DNA from 4 places in the Metabacillus mesotrionivorans genome. Region 2 is predicted to be linked to each of the others. Evidence: riboswitches for the same ligand, from Rfam matches in the RefSeq annotation. Region 2 holds a riboswitch; each other region holds the start of a gene.

What was found. A riboswitch is a leader RNA that binds a small molecule or an ion and turns the genes downstream of it on or off. The one in region 2 is predicted to bind cobalamin.
Region 1: linked by a shared signal. The riboswitch ahead of metE (5-methyltetrahydropteroyltriglutamate--homocysteine S-methyltransferase) and the one ahead of ACTSEZ_RS08840 (DUF4430 domain-containing protein) in region 2 are both predicted to bind cobalamin.
Region 3: linked by a shared signal. The riboswitch ahead of ACTSEZ_RS16675 (ribonucleoside-diphosphate reductase subunit alpha) and the one ahead of ACTSEZ_RS08840 (DUF4430 domain-containing protein) in region 2 are both predicted to bind cobalamin.
Region 4: linked by a shared signal. The riboswitch ahead of ACTSEZ_RS05770 (cob(I)yrinic acid a,c-diamide adenosyltransferase) and the one ahead of ACTSEZ_RS08840 (DUF4430 domain-containing protein) in region 2 are both predicted to bind cobalamin.

Annotation. Positions count from the first base shown of each region.
Region 1 is NZ_JBQMFF010000002.1:307,042-312,112, reverse strand. It holds gene ACTSEZ_RS06425 (ATP-binding protein) at 1-1,225, opposite strand, end outside; gene ACTSEZ_RS06420 (GNAT family N-acetyltransferase) at 1,346-2,125, shown strand; cobalamin riboswitch at 2,196-2,386, shown strand; gene metE (5-methyltetrahydropteroyltriglutamate--homocysteine S-methyltransferase) at 2,534-4,798, shown strand; gene ACTSEZ_RS06410 (peptide MFS transporter) at 4,842-5,071, opposite strand, start outside.
Region 2 is NZ_JBQMFF010000002.1:748,557-753,627, forward strand. It holds gene sigX (RNA polymerase sigma factor SigX) at 1-54, opposite strand, end outside; gene ACTSEZ_RS08830 (cob(I)yrinic acid a,c-diamide adenosyltransferase) at 172-750, opposite strand; gene ACTSEZ_RS08835 (ECF transporter S component) at 831-1,346, opposite strand; gene ACTSEZ_RS08840 (DUF4430 domain-containing protein) at 1,359-1,772, opposite strand; cobalamin riboswitch at 1,923-2,114, opposite strand; gene ACTSEZ_RS08845 (ATP-binding protein) at 2,192-3,997, opposite strand; gene ACTSEZ_RS08850 (response regulator transcription factor) at 3,994-4,716, opposite strand; gene ccsB (c-type cytochrome biogenesis protein CcsB) at 4,953-5,071, opposite strand, start outside.
Region 3 is NZ_JBQMFF010000007.1:12,134-17,204, reverse strand. It holds gene ACTSEZ_RS16675 (ribonucleoside-diphosphate reductase subunit alpha) at 1-2,120, opposite strand, end outside; cobalamin riboswitch at 2,306-2,488, opposite strand; gene dat (D-amino-acid transaminase) at 2,695-3,552, shown strand; gene nhaC (Na+/H+ antiporter NhaC) at 3,587-4,963, opposite strand.
Region 4 is NZ_JBQMFF010000002.1:167,518-172,588, reverse strand. It holds gene ACTSEZ_RS05785 (hypothetical protein) at 25-297, opposite strand; gene ACTSEZ_RS05780 (M20 family metallo-hydrolase) at 498-1,748, shown strand; gene ACTSEZ_RS05775 (Dph6-related ATP pyrophosphatase) at 1,834-2,532, shown strand; cobalamin riboswitch at 2,567-2,749, shown strand; gene ACTSEZ_RS05770 (cob(I)yrinic acid a,c-diamide adenosyltransferase) at 2,878-3,420, shown strand; gene ACTSEZ_RS05765 (cobyric acid synthase) at 3,404-4,921, shown strand; gene cobT (nicotinate-nucleotide--dimethylbenzimidazole phosphoribosyltransferase) at 4,926-5,071, shown strand, end outside.

The sequences.
Region 1 (5,071 bases), 440 kb from region 2:
AGATTTGAAAAACAGACCCTTGACCAGGACCGCTTTTCACTTTGATGTACCCGTTCATTGAATGGACAATGCTGTAGGTTACCATCATCCCAAGACCTGTACCGTTTGATTTTGTTGAAAAGTAAGGTTCACCAAGACGCAGCACCTGATCCTCAGTCATGCCCTTTCCATGGTCTGTTATTGTGATTTTTACATATGAACCTTCTTTTTGTGTTGAAATTTGAACCTGTCCTCCGTTGCTGTATGACTCAATGCTGTTTTTCAGCATGTTGATAAAGGATTGCTTTAACTTGAGGGAATCCCCGAGAACATACAGCTCTTCTTTGCTGAAATCTTCCTCTAACTGTACATTTTCCATCTGAGCGAGGGGTGTCAGTACATTCATGCAGTTCTTTAGTTCACTGTGAATAGAAATTGGGTGCTGGTGCTCAGCCTCCGGTCTTGCAAAGGTTAAATAATCTTTAATGATATTTGTAGCACGGTCCAGTTCATCTAATGAGATTTTTATGTATTCTTCTCTTTTCTCCCTGCTGATTTCATCATCTCTGAGCAGCTGAAGAAAACCCTTTGTTGTTGTCAGGGGATTGCGCACTTCATGTGAAATGCTTGCTGCAAGATGGCTGACAACTTCCAGCTTTTCTGCTTTAATGACCCTTTTCAGCAGATAAAAATTCTGAATGATCGTTTCAAACAAAATCGTTCCAATAACCGCTGCAAAAATATGAAAGATGATCAGTTCCACATAATGCGACGGATGAAAAGCCGTTTTATACATCATCTCAATCTGGATAATGGAGAACAGCAGAGAGCCCAGAACTAATGCAGCTACTAGACAGAGCTTTATTCTAAGCCTGCTTTTCAGATAATATGAAGACAGCATCGGGACTAACAAAACAAGTATTCCTGCCATGACAATTGTCGGATATATGCCGCTGCCGCCAATAATCACCCTTGTTCCGACTGTGACGATAAATAAAAAGATTCCAAGTGGATATCCTCCATACAAAAGCCCCATAACATATGGAATTCGCCTGAAATCAAAGAAAAATTCTCCATCAATCATAAAGGGATACTGCATGCTAAAGACAATGGCAAGCGCAGGAAGAAGGGCAAACAGCCACTTTTTCATTTTCTTGTTCGTTTCTTTTCTCATATACAATAATTGAATGATGAGAAGCGGAGACAAAACGAGCAAAAGATTTAACAATACATCCTTCATTTCCATGGGCACACACCTAATTCTCCAAATAGTGAAATTTCCTCTCTATTAAAATATATATCAAACGGAAAGAAAATGTTAGAATATTCTAATAGACTGGCTAAAATTTTTCCCGGGAGATGAGAAATGGCGATAAAGTTGCTGAAGCAAGAACAGGTATCACAGGCTGCCGCTTTTTTAGAAAAAGACCATGATGTAAACGCTTTGATAGCAGAAGATCTTAAGGATGAACAGATCCGGGTTTACGGTCAGTATCAAGGTCCTGAATTAACGGCTTTGCTTATAGTTTATCCTGAAAAAATATACTTCTGCAGTTCCGTCATTCCTGCGGATATTGAAGCTTTTATTCCTGTCATTCAGAAAACCGGCATAAGGAGAATTTTTGGGAAACAGGAACTTATTGAGGCATTAAAAAAGATTGTCAAAACCGAGATTGAAAGTGACTCTGTTATGATGAAATACGATAATAGAGCAGCCGGCAGCGTATCCGGCGAAGTCTGCAAAATCACAAGTCTTGATGAATGCCGCAGGCTTTACCGGTTATTTATGCAGGTGGAAGAATATAAAATGACTGGTCCAAATGAAGCTTTTTTTGCCGGTGAACAGTATGAAAGCATCCTCTCTGGAAAGCTTAGTGTGTATTACGTCGAGGAAAACGGCACGATGGCAGCAACTGCAGGAATTTTTACAGATCACGAAAAGACTGCTGTTATTGCCGGCGTTGCCACTCCTACAAAATACAGAAGAAAAGGATATGCCTCAAAAGTCATCGAGAGAATCTGCCGTGATTTCGGAACTGAAAGAGAGCTCTATTTATTTTACAATAATCCGGATGCCGAAAACCTTTATAAAAAGCTTGGATTTTATGAGACTGCCAAATGGAAAGTGATCGGAATTTCTTTCTGAATAATAAGAAATGTCTTGCAAGATTGAGAAACATCAGCTATTGTTAAAAACAATCACAAAAATATTCTTAATATGTTGACAAGCGATGGGTGCTGACGCGTTTACGCGGAAGCTTAAAAGGGAAGCCGGTGAAAATCCGGTGCGGTCGCGCCACTGTAATGGGGAGCATTCTGCACAAAGCCACTGTTCTGAAATGGAATGGGAAGGCAGCAGCATGCAGTGAACCAGAGCCAGGAGACCTGCCTGTCGTATGCACTTTAAGCCTACGCGAAATAGGGAGGGTGATGCGGTATGTTGAAACCTTTGTTGTGTCTCAACTCTAGTTAGCTGTGTCCATTAAACTCTCTTTTAAAAAGGAGAGTTTTTTTGCGTTTAGAGCTGAGAAACTATGAAAACGGGGGAACCGCAATGAAAATTAGAAATTCAAACCTTGGCTATCCGAGAATCGGCGAAAAAAGAGAATGGAAAAAGCTTCTTGAGGCGTTTTGGAGAGGAGATCTGACGGAGCAGGAGTTTCATTTGGATATGAAGAAAATCAGGCTCTCTCATTTGGTGAAACAGCGCGAGTCGGGCATTGACCTAGTGCCGGTCGGCGACTTCAGCTATTACGATCATGTACTTGATACGGCTGTTATGTTCGGCCTGATCCCGGAAAGATTCAGGGATCTGAACCCATCATCACTTGAAACGTATTTCGCGATTGCCAGGGGAAGCCAAGACAAAGTCGCATCAGAGATGACAAAATGGTTTAACACAAACTACCATTACATCGTGCCTGAGCTTGACGGAACAGAGCCCCGCCTTATCCACAACCGCTTGCTTGAGCTATATAAAGAAGCAAGGAATGAGACCGGGATTACGGGGAAACCGGTACTTATCGGGCCGCTTACTCTCACAGCCCTTTCAAAAGGAGAAAAGAAAGAAGAAATTCTTGAAAAACTCATCCCTTTATATGTTCAGGTTTTCAAGGAGCTTGAAGAAGAAGGAGCAGAGTGGATACAAATAGACGAACCAATATTCGTTACATCTGCAGCAGATGCAGCCTTTATGAAAAAAACGAAGAAAATCTATGAAACAATAAAAGAAGGCTTAGGCAGGGCAAAACTTCTTCTGCAAACCTACTTTGAATGTCCTGAACAATATGAACAGCTCATTCAGCTGCCTGTTGACGGCATAGGCCTGGATTTTGTTCATGACAGCGGCAAAACGCTGGAGCATTTGAGTGCATTCGGTTTTCCAAAGGACAAGGTGCTTGCGGCAGGCGTCATCGACGGCCGCAATATCTGGAAGGCAGAGCTTCAGAAAACAGTCAAACTGGTAAACCGAATTCTGGATGAGGTCGGAAGAGACCGGCTGATTCTTCAGCCTTCATGCAGTCTGATTCATGTGCCTGTAACAGCAGAGAGCGAAGGGGCTCTGCATCCCCTTGTTAAAAACGCGCTCGCATTTGCAGATGAAAAGCTGCATGAAATCACCCTGCTGACAAAATTTTTAAATTTTGAAGAAGAGACCCTTTCAGCCTATGATCAAGGGATAGCAGATCTTGAGGCTTCAGACTTGAGAAACCGGCATTCTGTACATGCTTCATATGATAAGTACAGCACTGTCAGAGTTGGAGCAGTTCAAAGAAAAGAGGCGCAGCAAAGAAAATTCAGCCTTCCGCTGCTTCCGACGACAACCATCGGAAGTTTTCCTCAAACGAAAGAAGTGCGTGCTGCTAGGCTGAAGTATAAAAAAGGAACTCTCTCAGAAGCGGACTATTATCAGTTTATTGAAGGTGAAATAAAAAAGTGGATTGATATCCAGGAAAACCTGGGGCTTGATGTCCTCGTTCACGGTGAGTTCGAGCGGACAGACATGGTTGAATATTTCGGTGAAAAGCTTGGAGGGATGACTGTCACCTCAAATGGGTGGGTGCAGTCATACGGTTCACGCTGCGTAAGACCTCCTCTTATTTACGGGGACGTGTTTTTTAAGGAGCCGATGACACTAAAAGAAACCCTTTTTGCCCAAAAGCTGACTGACAAGCCTGTAAAAGGAATGCTGACCGGACCGGTTACAATAGTAAATTGGTCTTTTGTAAGATCTGACGTACCTGGAGCAGCAGTGTTAAATCAGCTCTCTCTCGCCGTGAGGGAAGAGGTTGAAGCATTAGAGAGAGCAGGAATCGGCATGATTCAGGTAGATGAACCTGCACTTAGAGAAGGTCTTCCGCTTAAACAGGAAAAGAAGAAACAGTATTTGGACGAGGCCGTCACTGCTTTTAAAAGATCAATAGCTTCTGTGAAACCTGAGACGCAAATTCATACACATATGTGTTATTCAAGCTTTGACGACATGATCGAAGCAATTGATGCGCTTGATGCAGATGTCATCTCCATTGAGACTTCAAGAAGCCACGGGGAACTGATTCGTTCTTTTGAAACATTCTCCTACAGTAAGGGAATTGGCCTTGGCGTATATGATATTCACAGTCCGCGCATCCCTTCTGAAAAGGAAATGATCCGAAATATTGAAAGGGCACTGCAGGTGCTCGATTCTGGCCAGTTTTGGGTGAATCCTGACTGCGGCCTCAAAACAAGAGGGGAAAAAGAGGCCGTTGAGGCACTGAAGATTATGGTGAGAGCTGCGAAGGTCTGCAGAGAGAAAGCCGTTCAAGAGACAACCGTTTAATGCAAAAAGCCTGTCCAGTTTAAGGACAGGCTTTTTTTGCGTATTATCTTACACCTTTCATGTACGCTTGAATCTTTGGTGAAAGAATCAGCATGATTGCCCCTAAAAGAATGGCGAGTCCGCCGATAATTCCGAAGTAGGCAATTTCGGTTTCAGGTGTGTAATATTTAACGATTTGTGCGTTGATTGCTTGAGCCGATGCATTTGTCAGGAACCATAAACTCATGGTCTGCGCTGAGAAAGCAGCCGGAGCAAGCTTGGTTGTTGCTGATA
Region 2 (5,071 bases):
CTGGAAAAGATCGCTGTGATATTTTTCATAAATCCTCTGAAAGGCCTCTTCCATGAACGAACCTCCAATCAATACATTAGTCGGAATGAAGAATAAAAAGTTACACATCTTTTACTATATCGGGATTGCATAGAAAAAGGAAGGCAGTTTCCGCCTTCCTTTTTAAAGAAATTATGACTCTTTCTTTTTAGTAAATACGATGGCACTTCTTTCATACTCCACATCTTTTGAACCGAGTCTGGCATTTGCCGCTCTAGCTGCCGCAAAGAAATAATCGGAAAGTCTGTTCATGTATGTTAAAACATGCTCATTGATTTCCGTTTCTTTTTTGAGCGAAACAATACAGCGCTCTGCCCTTCTTGCTACGGTCCTTGCCACATGGATGGCAGCAGCCGCCTTTGTCCCTCCAGGAAGAATGAATCGCTCGAGCGGAGGGGCTTCTGCTGTGTACGCATCGATTCGTGATTCAAGAAACTCAATCATGTCAGGAGTTGTTTTATAGGGATGTTTTTGCTTGCCGTGGATGACAGCAAGATCGCTTCCGCAGTCAAAAAGTTCATGCTGGATTTTTTCAAATTCCTGCTTCATGTCTTTTAGGGTATCATCGTTCATCCATGTCATGGCAAGACCGGTAAAAGAGTTTACCTCATCGATTGTTCCGTAGGCCTCTACCCTCAGATCATCCTTATCGACCCGGCCCCCGATAATGCTTGTTTTCCCTTTATCACCGGTTCTAGTATACAAATTCATATTCAGCAGCTCCTGTCCTTTGTTCTCAGACTGTCTTGCCTAAGCTATAAAGAAAGTCTCTCTCTTATTCTGCCATTATTTTATTGAAGTGTAACGCCATAATCGTTTTTATAGAGATAATACTGAAACGTTTTTTGCATGACCGGGTACAGCACGAGAAAGAAAATGCCGTTTCCTGCTGCATGCATCGTATCAAACGGGATTCCTGCAAGATAGTAGACAAGTCCATTTTCGGTCAGGACAAACATATTCAGAGAAACGATGAATCCAAAAAGATATCCCGCAAGAACGGCTGCCGGGGTAAAAACGAGAAGTCTGTTTCTTTTAACCGCTTTTCCAAGCAGGCCGAAGATTAAAGCCAAGGTCCCCCAGGCAAGCATCTGCCAGATTGTCCACATGCCCATGCCAAGCAGCAGATTGCTGAGAAAACAGCCAAGCACCGCGACGATCATTCCATTAACCGGTCCGAGCAGAATCGCGGTTATAAGAATTACGGCTGTCATCGGCTGCACATTCGGAATGAACTGAAAAGTCAGCCTGCCTACAACGGACAAGGCAATAAGCAAAGAGAGAAGACTGATTCTTCTCGTTGTCATTGTTTCTCACACTTATTCATAATTCCGCAGATCAAATTCAATCTTATCGCCGTCTTTCAGCTTAATGTCATTTGCTCCTGTCATAGCATCTTCCCCGTTTACAACTAAATGCCAGTATGTTTTGTCCGCTTCGCTCGCCTGGATGCCTTCAATTCCGTTGATAAAGCCTCCGGACTCTTCAATTTCAAAGTTTGCCTTCATTGCATCCATAAGGCTCTGGCCTTCTTCAAAAACCACTTCTTTTGATTCTACTTTCTCCGCCATTTCATTTTTAGTCAGCGTGACAGAGGCTTTCAGTTCCTCCGCCTGCTCTTCGCTTTCAGCAGCAGGTTTTGCTTCTTCTGTTTTAGGTTCCTCTGCCGCATTTCCGCAGGCGCTCATCAGTGCAAGAAGAAGCACTGCGAGAAAGCTGTAAAATTTGTTCATGATCCATCTCTCCTCTTGTTGTTGTGTATGTATTGGAATAGCAAAAAGCCCATCTGTTAGAAGATGGGCTTTTAAAAACGGCATAGAAGAAACTGCAGGCACTGGTGCCATAACTGTGCCGTTTCTATGCTCAAATCCCCGAAGAATAGTAACGTTTGAAAGAACCCGGCAGGTCTACTGACTCGTGCTTCATCCTCAAGCCTGCACCTTCCCGTCTGAATCAGTCATTCTGACAGTGGTCTAAAAGCAGGTATTGTCTGCACTTACAGTTGCGGGGACAGTTCAGGCATCTCACCTGATTCCCTATTAAGCAAAGTTTGCACCAGTTTCTTTTCGTATTCACTTTTATATCCAGCTTTTATTGTACCTAAAATGACAAGCGGCATCAACAGGTGTTTCGTATGAAACAAGAATATTCGTCACATTCTATCAGGAAAAACGTTTTTTCGAGGCAGATAGAAACTGAATGTGGTTCCTTCATTGACTTTGCTGTGCACATTAATCGAACCTGAATGGGCATCGACAATGTTCTTGGCAATCGCAAGACCAAGGCCTGTTCCGGAGCGGCCTCTCGTCCTCGCCTTATCTGCTTTATAGAAGCGTTCAAAAACAAACGGCAGATCTTCTTCGACAATTCCTGTGCCTGTATCCTTAACATCAACCTTTATTCCGCCCGCAACGGACTGCACCCCCACTTCAACTGTGCCGCCCTCAAGAGTATGCCTGATTGCGTTATCCACAAGATTCGTCAGAACCTGTTCAATTTTATCCGGATCAAGAACAAACTCAGGTTCGTCGAGTGCAAAACTGGAGGTGAGCGTAATATCTTTTTCCCTCGCAAGTCCCTGGAACTTGCGGTTGATTTTTTCAATAAATTCATTAATGGAAATGCTCTCAAGATTGAGGGTGATATGACCCGCTTCCATCCGGGCAAGATCGAGCAGATCATTGACAAGCCGTCCCATTCTGAGCGATTCATCGTAAATAACCTGGGCAATCTCTTTTTTCTCCTCATCCGAGCTTGCAATATCATCTACAATCGCTTCAGAATACCCCTGAAGCATGGCAATCGGCGTTCTCAGTTCATGGCTGACGTTTGCGATAAAGTCTTTGCGCAATTTATCAAGCCGGCGCTCTTCTGTCATGTCCCGAAGCACGGCTACCGCCCCCCGGACGTAAGACTGATTGTAAAGCGGGCTCATGACAAGCACCCAGCTTCTTCCCTGAAGGGTTACTTCCACGATATGCTCTCTTTCTGTGTTGACAACCCGCTGGAACAATTCTTTCGCTTCAGGAGGAATTTCTTCCCCCTCGTTTATCTGCATTTTTTGTTCATAGTACCATGACTGCAGGAAGCGTTCCGCAGGGGGATTGGTCACAAGAATGGTTCCATCAATATTAAGTGTGATAACCCCGTCTGCCATACTGCTCAGAATGCTCGTTAAGTGCTCTTTCTCCTGATTAAGAGCGTTGATGTTAAACTTCAGCTGTCTCCCCATCTGATTGAATGCAATAGCGAGCTCCCCGATTTCATCGTGGCTCAAAATCGGAACTTTTGTATCAAAATTGCCTCGTGTCAGCTCTTGTGTCGCCTCTCTCATTTTTCTCAGCGGATAGGTAATTCTGGTTGACAGGAAGAAGGCAAAAACCGTTGTCAGAATGATGGCTATACCTGCCGCAAGAAGAATGTATTTTGTCGTGTGCTCGGTTGTCTTTTGGACGGCCTGCAGGGACTGTGACATAAAAACGGCTCCGTCCTTGCCGTCACTTGTTTTATAGGGAACACCGACTACAAGCACTTCCTCCTTGTTTCCGGAGTTTTTTTGCTGTTCTTCCGGCAGCCGGGTGAGCTTGCTTACATTTTTCTGATCCTGGAACACCTTTGACAGCTCTCTGTCAGCGCGGATGTCCTCCATGCTGAAGGTTGGTGTGTTTTCATACTTTTTAGGAGAAAACCAGTATTCATTTTCGTTCTCGGCTATCACAATGCTAGTCAGTTCATCCGCAAGCTCCCAGGTAATGGACCTTGCAAGCTCCTGGTCTTCATGATTTTCCAAAATAACAGACACTTTATTGGCCAGCTGCGTCAGTTCATTTTCGGCTTCATCAACATGAAAGCTTTCAATAAACTGGAGCAGCAGAACAGTCAGGACAAACAAGACGAATGATACAAGAAGCAGAATGGTAAACCAAAGTTTACCGACTACGCTTTTCCAGAACATCATTCACTGCCTGCCTCAAACTTGTAGCCGACACCCCAGACCGTGACTATCATCGAGGCAGCATCGGGTGAAACTTTGCTGAGTTTCTCTCTCAGGCGCTTTACATGCGTATCAACCGTTCTCAAGTCTCCGAAAAACTCATACTGCCACACTTCCTTCAAAAGCTTCTCACGGTCATACACTTTGTCAGGCGTTTTCGCAAGAAAATAAAGCAGCTCATACTCTTTAGGCGTTAAGCTGACTTCTTTTCCATCAGCAAGCACCCGGTGAGCATCATGGTCAATGGAAAGATGCGGGAAAACAATGACGTTTTTCGCTTTTGTTTCTGTTTTAAGGAAAGAAGTCGTTGAAGAGCGTCTCAGCAGGGCTTTCACTCTTAAAACAACTTCTCTCGGGCTGAACGGCTTAACGATGTAGTCATCTGTTCCGACCTCAAAGCCCTGAACTCTATTCACTTCTTCCCCTTTTGCCGTCAGCATGATGATCGGGGTCGCTTTTTTCAGGCGCAGCTGTCTGCATACCTCAATGCCGTCAATGCCCGGCATCATTAAATCAAGCAGAATCAGATCATATTCTTCTGCAAGAGCCATTTCCAGAGCGTCGCTTCCGTTGTCGGCTTCTTCTATTTGATAGTTTTCACGTTCAAGGTACATCTTCAGCAGTCTTCTTATTCTGTCTTCATCATCTACAACAAGTATTTTATAGTTTGGATTGGTTTCCATAGAGGTTCCTCCCTTATTAGAAAAGCGTAAGCGGGCGTTCAGCTCCGGGAGCCAGATAAGAAATCACATAAAAAGTCCGGGTTTAGACTTTTTAGGGAATTTTGTTCTGGCAGAGGAGCTGGCCGCTGAAATGCGTAAGCGGCAAATCCGCCCGCCATTAAGAAAAAGAATGATTACTTCCTATTTTACCAAAAAACCTTCACTTTATAGGAGTGAAGGCTCTTTAAAAACGTATTTTAAGCGTAAGAATGCAATCCGGCAATGACAAGGTTCACAAAAATCAAGTTAAACATGATAATAGCAAAACCGATTACAGCAAGCCAGGCTGATTTTTCTCCCTGCCAGCCTTTTGAAA
Region 3 (5,071 bases), on a different contig from region 2:
GACTGATCGATGTGCTTTTGTCTGGCTGCGTTCTGTTTAATGCTCCACATCTGGTCAATCAAATAGGCTGATTTATAAAACCAGGTGGTTTCAGCATTCAAGTCCGGTGCAGTAACGGGGATTTTGTAGTCTTTTTTCTCTTCAGAGTACATTTTTTGAAAAATCGGATCGATGCTTGCCGTGCTTCCCGCGAGAATGGATGTTGAAGCATTCGGGGCAACGGCCATTAAATAGCCGTTTCGAATGCCGTTTTCTTTGATTTTTTCTGAAAGCTCATCCCATGGCATAGAGTCAGGTGTATAGTTTCTGTTCTTAAAGTAGTCGCCGGTATGCCAGTCTGAGCCTTCAAAGACAGGATAGGCGCCTTTTTCCTCTGCAAGCCTCATGCTTGCCTGAATGGTGTAAAAGGCTATTTTCTCATATAGCTCATCTGCAAACTGAACGGCTTCTTCGTCTTCCCAGCGCAGGCGCTTGAGCGCAAGCAGGTGGTGCCATCCAAAGGTTCCGAGGCCGACTGCGCGGTACTTTTTGTTTGTGAGCTTGGCCTGAAGAACGGGAATATCATTTAAATCAATGACATTATCGAGCATTCTGACCTGGATTGTGATCAGCCGCTCCAGCACATCATCTGACACAGCCCGGGCAAGGTTGATGGAAGAAAGGTTGCACACAACAAAATCTCCCGGAGTTTTAACGGTAATGATTTTGCCGTCCTCTGTGTACTGTTCATCCATTGTTGTCGGGCTTTGGTTTTGAGTGATTTCTGTACAGAGATTGCTGCAGTAAACCATTCCTTTATGCGCATTGGGGTTTTTCCGGTTCACTTCATCCCGGTAAAACATAAAGGGGGTTCCTGATTCAAGCTGGCTTTTCATAATGCCCTTCATAATGTCAATCGCAGGAACCGTGGTTTTTGAGAGCTCCGGGTGATTGGCGCATTCCCAATATTTTTCGCGGAACGAACCTGAGCCAACTTTCTCATCATAGTAATCTTCCAGCGAGTAACCCATGACTTTCCGTACTTCATGAGGGTCGAACAAATGCCACTCTCCTCGGTTTTCTGCCTGTTCCATGAACAGGTCCGGCAGGCATACGCCGGTGAAGAGGTCATGCGTCCGTAAACGCTCATCACCATTGTTCAGCTTGGAATCAAGGAATGAAAAGATATCCTTGTGCCAAACGTCAAGGTAAACGGCAATCGCGCCTTTTCTTTGCCCGAGCTGATCCACGCTTACCGCCGTATTGTTAAGCTGCTTCATCCACGGGATGACACCGGATGACACTCCTTTAAAGCCTTTAATATCACTGCCGCGGCTGCGGATCTTCCCGAGATAAACTCCGATGCCGCCGCCTGATTTTGAGAGATTGGCAATGTCTGTATTGCTGTCAAAGATGCCCTGCAGGCTGTCATCAACTGTATCAATAAAACAGCTGGACAGCTGTCCGACAGGCTTTCCTGCGTTTGACAAAGTTGGAGTCGCAACGGTCATATACAAATTGCTGAGTGCCCAGTAGGCTTCTTTTACAAGCTGAAGGCGGTGTTCCGTTTCTTCCTTTGCCATCAGCGTCATGGCGATGACGAGATACCGCTCCTGGGGAAGCTCATAAACCGACTTGTCATAATCTCTCGCAAGATACCGGTCAGAGAGTGTCCGCAGCCCGATGTATGTAAAAAGCTTGTCTTTGTCATGGTCGATGACTTGCGAAAGCTGCTCAATTTCTTCTTCGGAATAAGAATCAAGAAGATGTCTGCTGTAGATGCCTTTTGCCGTAAGGGTTTTGATCAGTGACAGGAAGGTGCCGCCCCCTGATTTCCTGTTGAATGCAGCTTCTTTATAAAGCTTTTTAAGATAAATCCGGGCACAGAAATAGGTCCATTCCGGCTGCAGCTCACTGATATTTGAGAGGCCTTCGAGAATAAGCAGGTTGGTCACCTGAGAGGCAGAACAGACAGTGCGGCCTTCCATGCTTTGAACAGCTCTTTCGGTGTATGTACGGAGGTCAAGCTCTTTAAAATCTTTTCCGGTTTCAGAAATAAAGTCAGTCAGTCGCTCCTGTGAGAACGGGGCTTTTTCGTTTGTCAGTTCGTTTACAATGATAGTAGTCATTTTGGTTGCCATAAGACATCCTCCTCATTTATAGTTCGGATTTTCGTATAATGGTCCATGATCTTTCAGGGAAATTACTGCGGAAAATCAAAAAAACCGCCCATGAGAACATGAGCGGATCAAACGATAGAATAAGAGGGTGCACGCATCCCTGTTACTGGCCATCGTTTCATCTCCTCAGTCCCCGAAGAATTCGAAACTTCTGCAAATCTAAGGCAGGTCTCCTGACTTGTGATCACTCTGCGCTGAGTCCTTCCCATACATTTCTCTCGTACAGTGGTATTCCCAGTTCGTCACACTTACAGTTGCGGGGACAGTTCCGGATTTGCACCGGATTCCCTTTTAAGCCAACATGTTGGCACCTTGATTTGCTGTTAATTTCAATATGTAGTATTTTAATTTAAGTGAATAATCAATATGTTGTGTCATTTGATATTCTCATCATAAATGACACGGGGTGAAATTTCAACTGAAATCTATGAAAATGTCGAAAGAAAAATAGAAAACCATTTTACAGTTCAGCGTGTTTCATCATACCATAGGTTTAAGGGCAGCTTACACTAAGTCTTAAAAAAGGAGATTTATCATGTACATACTTGTTAACGGTGAGTATAGGAAGCGAGATGAAGTTTCGATTGATCTTGAAGACAGGGGCCATCAGTTCGGTGACGGGGTCTACGAGGTCATCAGAGTGTATGATGGAGCATATTTTGCGATGAAGGAGCATATGGAGCGGTTCATTCGAAGCGGAAAAGAAATTAAAATCGCCCTTCCATATACGATAGAGGAGCTGACGAATCAGCTTGAAGAACTTCTCCGCCTGAATAAGACAGAAGACGGCGGTGTTTATATGCAGGTAACAAGAGGAGCTGCCGCTAGAAAGCATCTGTTTCCTGGCAAGGATACGGTTCCTGAATTAACGGCCTATCCGATTCCATGCTCAAAACCCGTAAAAGAGCAGGAGGAAGGAATTTCTCTCTGTCTGCTTGAAGACGTGCGCTGGCTCAGATGCGATATCAAAAGCTTGAATCTTCTCGGAAATGTCCTTGCGAAACAGGAGGCACATGACCGCGGGGCTTATGAAGCGCTGCTTCACCGAAGCGGCATGATTACGGAGGGGTCATCCTCTAATTTCTACGGGGTGAAAAATGGAAGTGTGTTTACCCATCCTGCGAATAACCTGATTCTGAATGGTGTTACGAGAATGAAAGTAGAGGAGCTTTGCAGACAGAACGGAATTGAGTTTCTGGAAGAAAGACTGAACACAGACGGTCTTGCCTCTCTCGATGAAGCTTTTATCACCTCTACGACCAGTGAAGTGATTCCTGTAATAAAGGTTGATGAAAGAAAAATTGGAGAAGGAATACCCGGACCTGTCACAAGAAAGCTTCAAAAGCTGTTTGATGAACTGATTGCAATTGAAACGAAAGTGGTCGAGAGATAATAAAAATCCCGCCTGGGTAAGGCGGGATTTTCTGCTAGACTGTATGTTTCCGGGCAGGAAGGAATCCAAACAGGATAGAAAACAATGGAGACAAATAGAGAAAGAACGCAAATGGCAGATACGAAATGACGTCGACACCAAGTGTCTGCGCGAAAAAGGCCCCGCTTACTCCCCAGGGAATAAGGGGATTGATCAGTGTTCCGGCATCTTCAAGGGATCTTGATAAATATTTCTTTTCAACGTTCAGTTTTTCATAGGCCGGTTTAAACGACTGACCTGGTATGAGTATGGACAAATACTGTTCTCCCGTTACGAGATTAACTCCGATTGAAGAAGAAATGGTTGCAAGGATCAGCTGCCCTTTGACTTTGATTCTCTCAATCAATCCGTTTAATAAAGTCTGAATCAGCTGCATTTTATCCATCAATCCGCCTAAAGCAAAGGCGATCATGATCAGCGAAATGGACCACATCATAGATTGAAGCCCGCCGCGGTTCAGCATTTGCCGGACGGTTTCCTGCTGAATATCAAACACTGTTCCATTTTGCAGAACAGCTAAGAGACCGGAAAGATTTGTCCCGTCCTGAATGAGGAGACCTGTGATGCCGGCAGTTGCTATGCCTGCAGCAAGAGCAGGAATAACAGGTACCCTGGAAATGGCAAGACCAATCACAATCAGAGGAGAGATCAAAGTCCATGGACTGATTGTTACGTGCTCCTTCATGATCGTCATAATTTCTTTGATGTTATCAAGTGTCGCTGCGTCAGCCGCAAGTGTTGTCCCCATATACCAGAAAAGAACAGCTGTTATCGCATAAGCTGGAATTGTTGTCTTTGACATATGGCGGATATGTGTGAAAATATTGACCTCGGCCACACCGGAGGCAAAGTTCGTCGTATCTGACATCGGCGACATTTTATCACCGAAGCATGCTCCGCAAATAACAGCCCCTGCAGCCCATTCAACAGGAACTCCTGCAGCAATCGCCACTCCCATAAGAGCAACTCCGACTGTGCTGACCGTTGTAAAACTGCTGCCCACAAGGCTTGAAATAATGGTGCAGCATATAAGAGTCAAAATCAGAAGGTACGCCGGATCTATGATGGACAAAGCAGCTATCATAACAGTCGGTATCGTACCGCTGAACATCCAGGCTCCAATAAGGATTCCGATAAGAGCCAGAATAATGATCGGCTGAACACCGGATTGAATGCCTTTTACAATTCCGTCCTCAATATCCTTCCAGGAGTACTTATATAGGACTGCAGCGCCGCTGAGAAAAACAAGGCAAAGCATCAGCGGAAGATGCGGTTCTGTTTTTAAGTAAAATAAACTGATGAAAATAATGCCGATCATCGATAAAAATAGAATCACTGAACCAGTGAATGAGAGTGATTTTGATTGATTCATAAATTGAAATTCCTTCCTTTTATACTTAAACGCTTTTATGCTTTTGTGCATAAAAGTATTATATCAGTCTATTGATCTATGTCAACTGGTGATAAAAGTAAAAGGAAC
Region 4 (5,071 bases), 580 kb from region 2:
GTCTCGCAGCAGACATCCTTTTTGTTAATCTTCTGTTAAAAATTCCGGTGAAAACAAATTATATGCATCTTCTTCCTCATCCATTTCCCGATCAGCTTCAGAGTATGTTCTTCTCCTGCGGTTCAGCTCTCTGAATTCAGCTTCGAGGAAATCAGCCTGTTCGTGTGAGAGTTTGATTGTCACTTCATTTTTATTATCATCTGCTGCTTTAAGCAGAACATAACTGTCCGCAAAATGCCTCAGCGTCACATTGCTTAACGTTATTTGCATTTTATCAAGCTCATACCTTGCTTTCATGAAAAAAAGACCTCCAGTGGCCGATATTGGTTATCTCTTTTAGTTTATCGGTTTCATCTGAAAAGCACAATAGAACGGTAGAAATGGACAAAGTGTAAGAACTTCAATTGAATCCTTTTACATTTAGAAAAATGAAATGAGCTCCATTTTCCTATAGTATAAAGACAGAATATTCTATTACTTTTACAGGAGGATCATACATGCCTGAACAGACACTGACCATCAATAAAACCCGATTAGAAGAAAGAATTCATACACTCGCCGAAATCGGAAAGATTGGCGAAACCGGGGTTTCGAGGCTTGCCTTGTCAAAGGAAGATAAACTTGCAGTTGAAACAGTCAAAGGCTGGATGGAGGAAGCAGGCCTTACCGCACGGATAGATCACTTTGGAAATCTGATTGGCAGGCTCGAGGGAAAAAAAGCTGAAGCACCTGTCCTTATGCTCGGGTCCCATATTGATTCACAGCCGTATGGCGGAAGATTTGATGGAGTCATCGGTGTTCTTGGGGCAATCGAAGCCGTTCAGACATTGCAGGAGAACTCGTTTATTCCCGAAATGCCAATCGAAGTTGCTGCTTTTTGCGATGAAGAGGGAGCACGCTTTAATAAAGGGTTATTTGGCGTCAGAGGGATACTCGGCAAACTTGAAGAGGGAGAACTTGACCGGAAAGATAAAAACGGTGTAACACGGCGGGATGCACTAATTTCCTTCGGATGTGATCCCGAGCGCTTTAAGGAGTCAGAGTACGCTCCCGGAAGCATTTCAGCCTATCTTGAGCTGCACATTGAACAGGGACCGGTTCTTGAGTCTAAGGATGCGCCCATTGGCATTGTAACGGGCATCTCTGGCCCATTGTGGCTGACAGTTGAGCTTGAAGGCTTTGCAGGCCATGCCGGATCTGTGCCAATGCATATGAGACAGGATGCTTTAGTGGGAGCGGCAAAGGTCATCGTTGCCCTGAATGATCTCGCTTCAGAAGATCCATCTGCACCTACTGTCGGAACCGTCGGGAGCTTAAAGGTTTTTCCTGATTCACGGAACATCATACCTGAAAAAGTGATGTTTACGGTGGACCTCAGGGATATTCAAATGGAAAGAAGAAATATCATAGAGAATCAGTTGAGAAAACGGCTGCATCTGATCTGCGAGGATCACGGACTGACATATATCTTATCTGAAGACACAAACAGTGAACCGCGGTATTGCTCGGAAGACATTATGGAAATTATGAGGGCAGCAAGCAACGAGATCGGTCTGAATGCGCCTGAACTGATGAGCGGACCCTTTCATGATGCGCTCGCGATGTCTTATGAATGTGACTACGGGATGATTTTTGTCCGCTGCAAGGACGGCATCAGCCATAATCCGAAAGAGTTTTCAACGATGGAAGATATTTCGCTCGGAACCGAACTTCTATACAGGACAGCCTTAAAAATGGCAGTGAAATAAACAAAGCAGTCTATTTTTCTTTTTGACTAAACATTCTGAACCCATCATAATCAAGGCTATACTCTTGATGGGATGGTGGATGGAATTGAAAAAGAAAACAGCTGTATCCTGGAGCGGAGGGAAAGACGGATGCATGGCCCTTCATAAACTTGCAGCCGAGGGGCATGAAATCGCATGCCTTATAACGACGGTTCCGGCTGAAACTGGAAGAACATTCGGGCACGGAGAGAAAATAGATGCGATCAAACAGCAAAGTCTTGCGCTTGAAATACCAGTGCATTTTATATCATGCACCTATGAAAGCTATACGGATCACTTTATCGGTGCGCTGAAAGAGTTGAAGGAGCAATACTCCCTTACAGCTGTTGCTTTCGGCGATCTTTATTTGGACGAGCACCGGGAGTGGGGAGAAAAAGCTTCGGCCGAAGCAGGTCTTGAACCGCTTTACCCTTTATGGATGGAAAAAGAGAACGCCATACTTGCACTTCAGCAGTTTGCAGTCAGCGGATATAAAGCAGCTGTAATCAGAGTAAGGGATGACAAACTCGATCCATCCTGGCTCGGAATGGAGGTTAATCAGCCATTCATCGACCGCGCTTTAAATACAGACATCTGTCCGATGGGAGAGGCTGGTGAATACCATACTTTCGTCTACGACGGGCCGCTGTTTACAAAAAAAATCGACATTACGTTCGGGAACGTTCTTCAGCTGGAAACGACAAAGAGACTTGAGCTTGAGAAAACCAAATTAAGAGAAAAAACGACAAATTTAAAAAAATCTTGATGACTTTTCCAGTTTTATAGATTACAATGAACAAAAAATATGATTCTTTTAAAGTGCCTGAATACTCAGGATAATAGGGAAGCCGGTGGAAATCCGGCGCAGCCCCCGCTACTGTAAGCGCAGATTAAACTGAATTGCCACTGACTCTAATGTCGGGAAGGCTCAGGATCAAGATGAAGCGCAAAGCCAGGAGACCTGCTTTAATTGATTTTTGCTTGTTTTTCGGTGGGAAGAACGAGTCAGGACCCCTGTATGCGTTACTTCACTATGCTTATTTAGGCCTTGACTGTCTTCAGTCAGGGCCTTTTTATATTGGTTAAAAAGATGGGAGATGGATATATGGCGATGAAAAACGAAAAAGGAAGAGTGCTTGTCTACACAGGCAATGGAAAAGGAAAAACGACAGCTGCAATCGGTCTTGCTGTGCGGGCTGCCGGAAGACAAATGACCGTTTCCATTCTGCAATTTATTAAATCTCCTGAGCGGACATACGGTGAGAGAACAATTTTAAATGCTTTGCCCGGAGTCAGTATTCAGCAGCTCGGTGCCGGATTTACCTGGACCAAAACACCTGAGATTCACCGGGAAGCTTTAAAACAGGCTTGGATAACAGCAAAAGAAACCATTCTGAGCGGGGAAAGCGATGTTGTCATTCTTGATGAAATCAACAATGCCCTTGCCATTCAGACCTTTCCTGTGGACGATGTTCTTCCTCTTGAAGACGTCATTTTGACCATTCAAAACCGTCCTCTTCATGTCCACCTTGTCCTGACAGGCAGAAACGCCAAAAGAGAAATCAGGGAAATAGCTGATCTCGTCTCTGTGATCGACGTTGAAAAGCATTATTACGATGAAGGTGTCGACGCCATATATGGAATTGAATATTAAAGAAAATGGGAAGAAAAAGGCGCTCAGACTCATGATTCAGGGGACTCATTCGGATGCAGGCAAAAGCATTCTGTCAACCGCACTGTGCAGGATTTTCAGGCAGGACGGGTATAAAACCGCTCCCTTTAAATCACAGAACATGGCACTGAACTCATACATAACAAAAGACGGCAAAGAAATCGGCAGAGCCCAGGGAGTTCAGGCTGAAGCAGCAGGAATTGAAGCTGACACGGATATGAACCCGATTTTAATTAAACCTTCAGGAGAGATGGAATCCCAGATCGTTTTTCACGGCAGACCATTTGCTGTCATGAACACCGCAGTCTACCGGGAAGACTTTTTCAGCCTTGGTCTTGAAGCGATTAAAAAATCGTTGCACAAGCTGCTGACGAACTATGACGCGGTTGTAATCGAAGGGGCAGGTTCACCTGCTGAAGTCAATTTAAATGACAGGGAGCTCGTCAACATGCGCGTTGCAGAGATTGCAGATGCACCTGTTTTACTAGTGGGAGACATTGATAGAGGGGGTGTTTTCGCAAGCCTTGTCGGAACGCTTCAGCTCCTTCAGGAAAAAGACCGAAAACGGGTTGCCGGAGTTGTTATCAATAAATTCAGGGGAGATTTTGCCCTGCTTGAACCGGGGCTCCAATGGTTTGAAGAGTACACAGGAATACCTGTAGTTGGTGTTATCCCGTTTATATCAGATCTTGAAATCGATGGTGAAGATTCCCTCGTCCTCAATCAGTACTCCCGAGGCACAAATCTTGAAGGAGATTTGGATGTCGCCGTTCTTTCATACCCAAGACTGTCTAATTTTACGGACATTGATCCTCTGAGACTGGAACCTGATGTGAATATCCGCTTTGTCCGAAAAGCATCAGAATTTGGCCGGCCGGATCTAATTATTCTTCCAGGCAGTAAAAATACAGCTGAAGATTTGCGATTTCTAAAGGAAACTGGATTATTTAATAGAGTGCAGGCAGCCTATAAAATTGGCAGCCAGATCGTGGGGATATGCGGCGGGTATCAGATGATGGGAGAAAAACTGTTTGATCCAGAAGGCGTTGAATCCGGCATTAGAGAACAGGACGGGCTTGCCATTTTCCCTGTTTCAACTGTCCTGTATGCGGATAAGAAAACCGTTCAGACGGAAGGATCTTGTGCTGTCCCCGGATATGAGGATCTAACGCTTTCAGGTTACGAGATACACATGGGACAAACTTTGCTGTTAGATGACCCATCACCATTTTCAATCCAAAAAGGGACCGGTGAAGGGTACGCAAAAGAAAACGCAACGGGAACCTACTTGCACGATGTGTTTCACAATGATGCATTCAGATGGCGCTTTTTGAACAGGCTCCGCAGCAAGAAAGGGCTGCAGCCGATTGAGCGCTCGCTCTTCTTTCGCGAATTGAAAAAAAGAGAATTTGACAGACTTGCAGATCATGTAAGAGCTGCACTGGATTTAGATAAAATCTATGAAATCATGAAAAGGAGGTGAAAAAATGATAGATGTTTATCAGATTATTGATGCAATTAAACCAGTAAACAAAGCGAAAGGACAGGAGGCAGAAGCCTATATACAAACGCTGACTAAACCCGTAAACAGTTTAGGAGAAATAGAGCGATTGGCTGTTCAACTGGCTGAAAT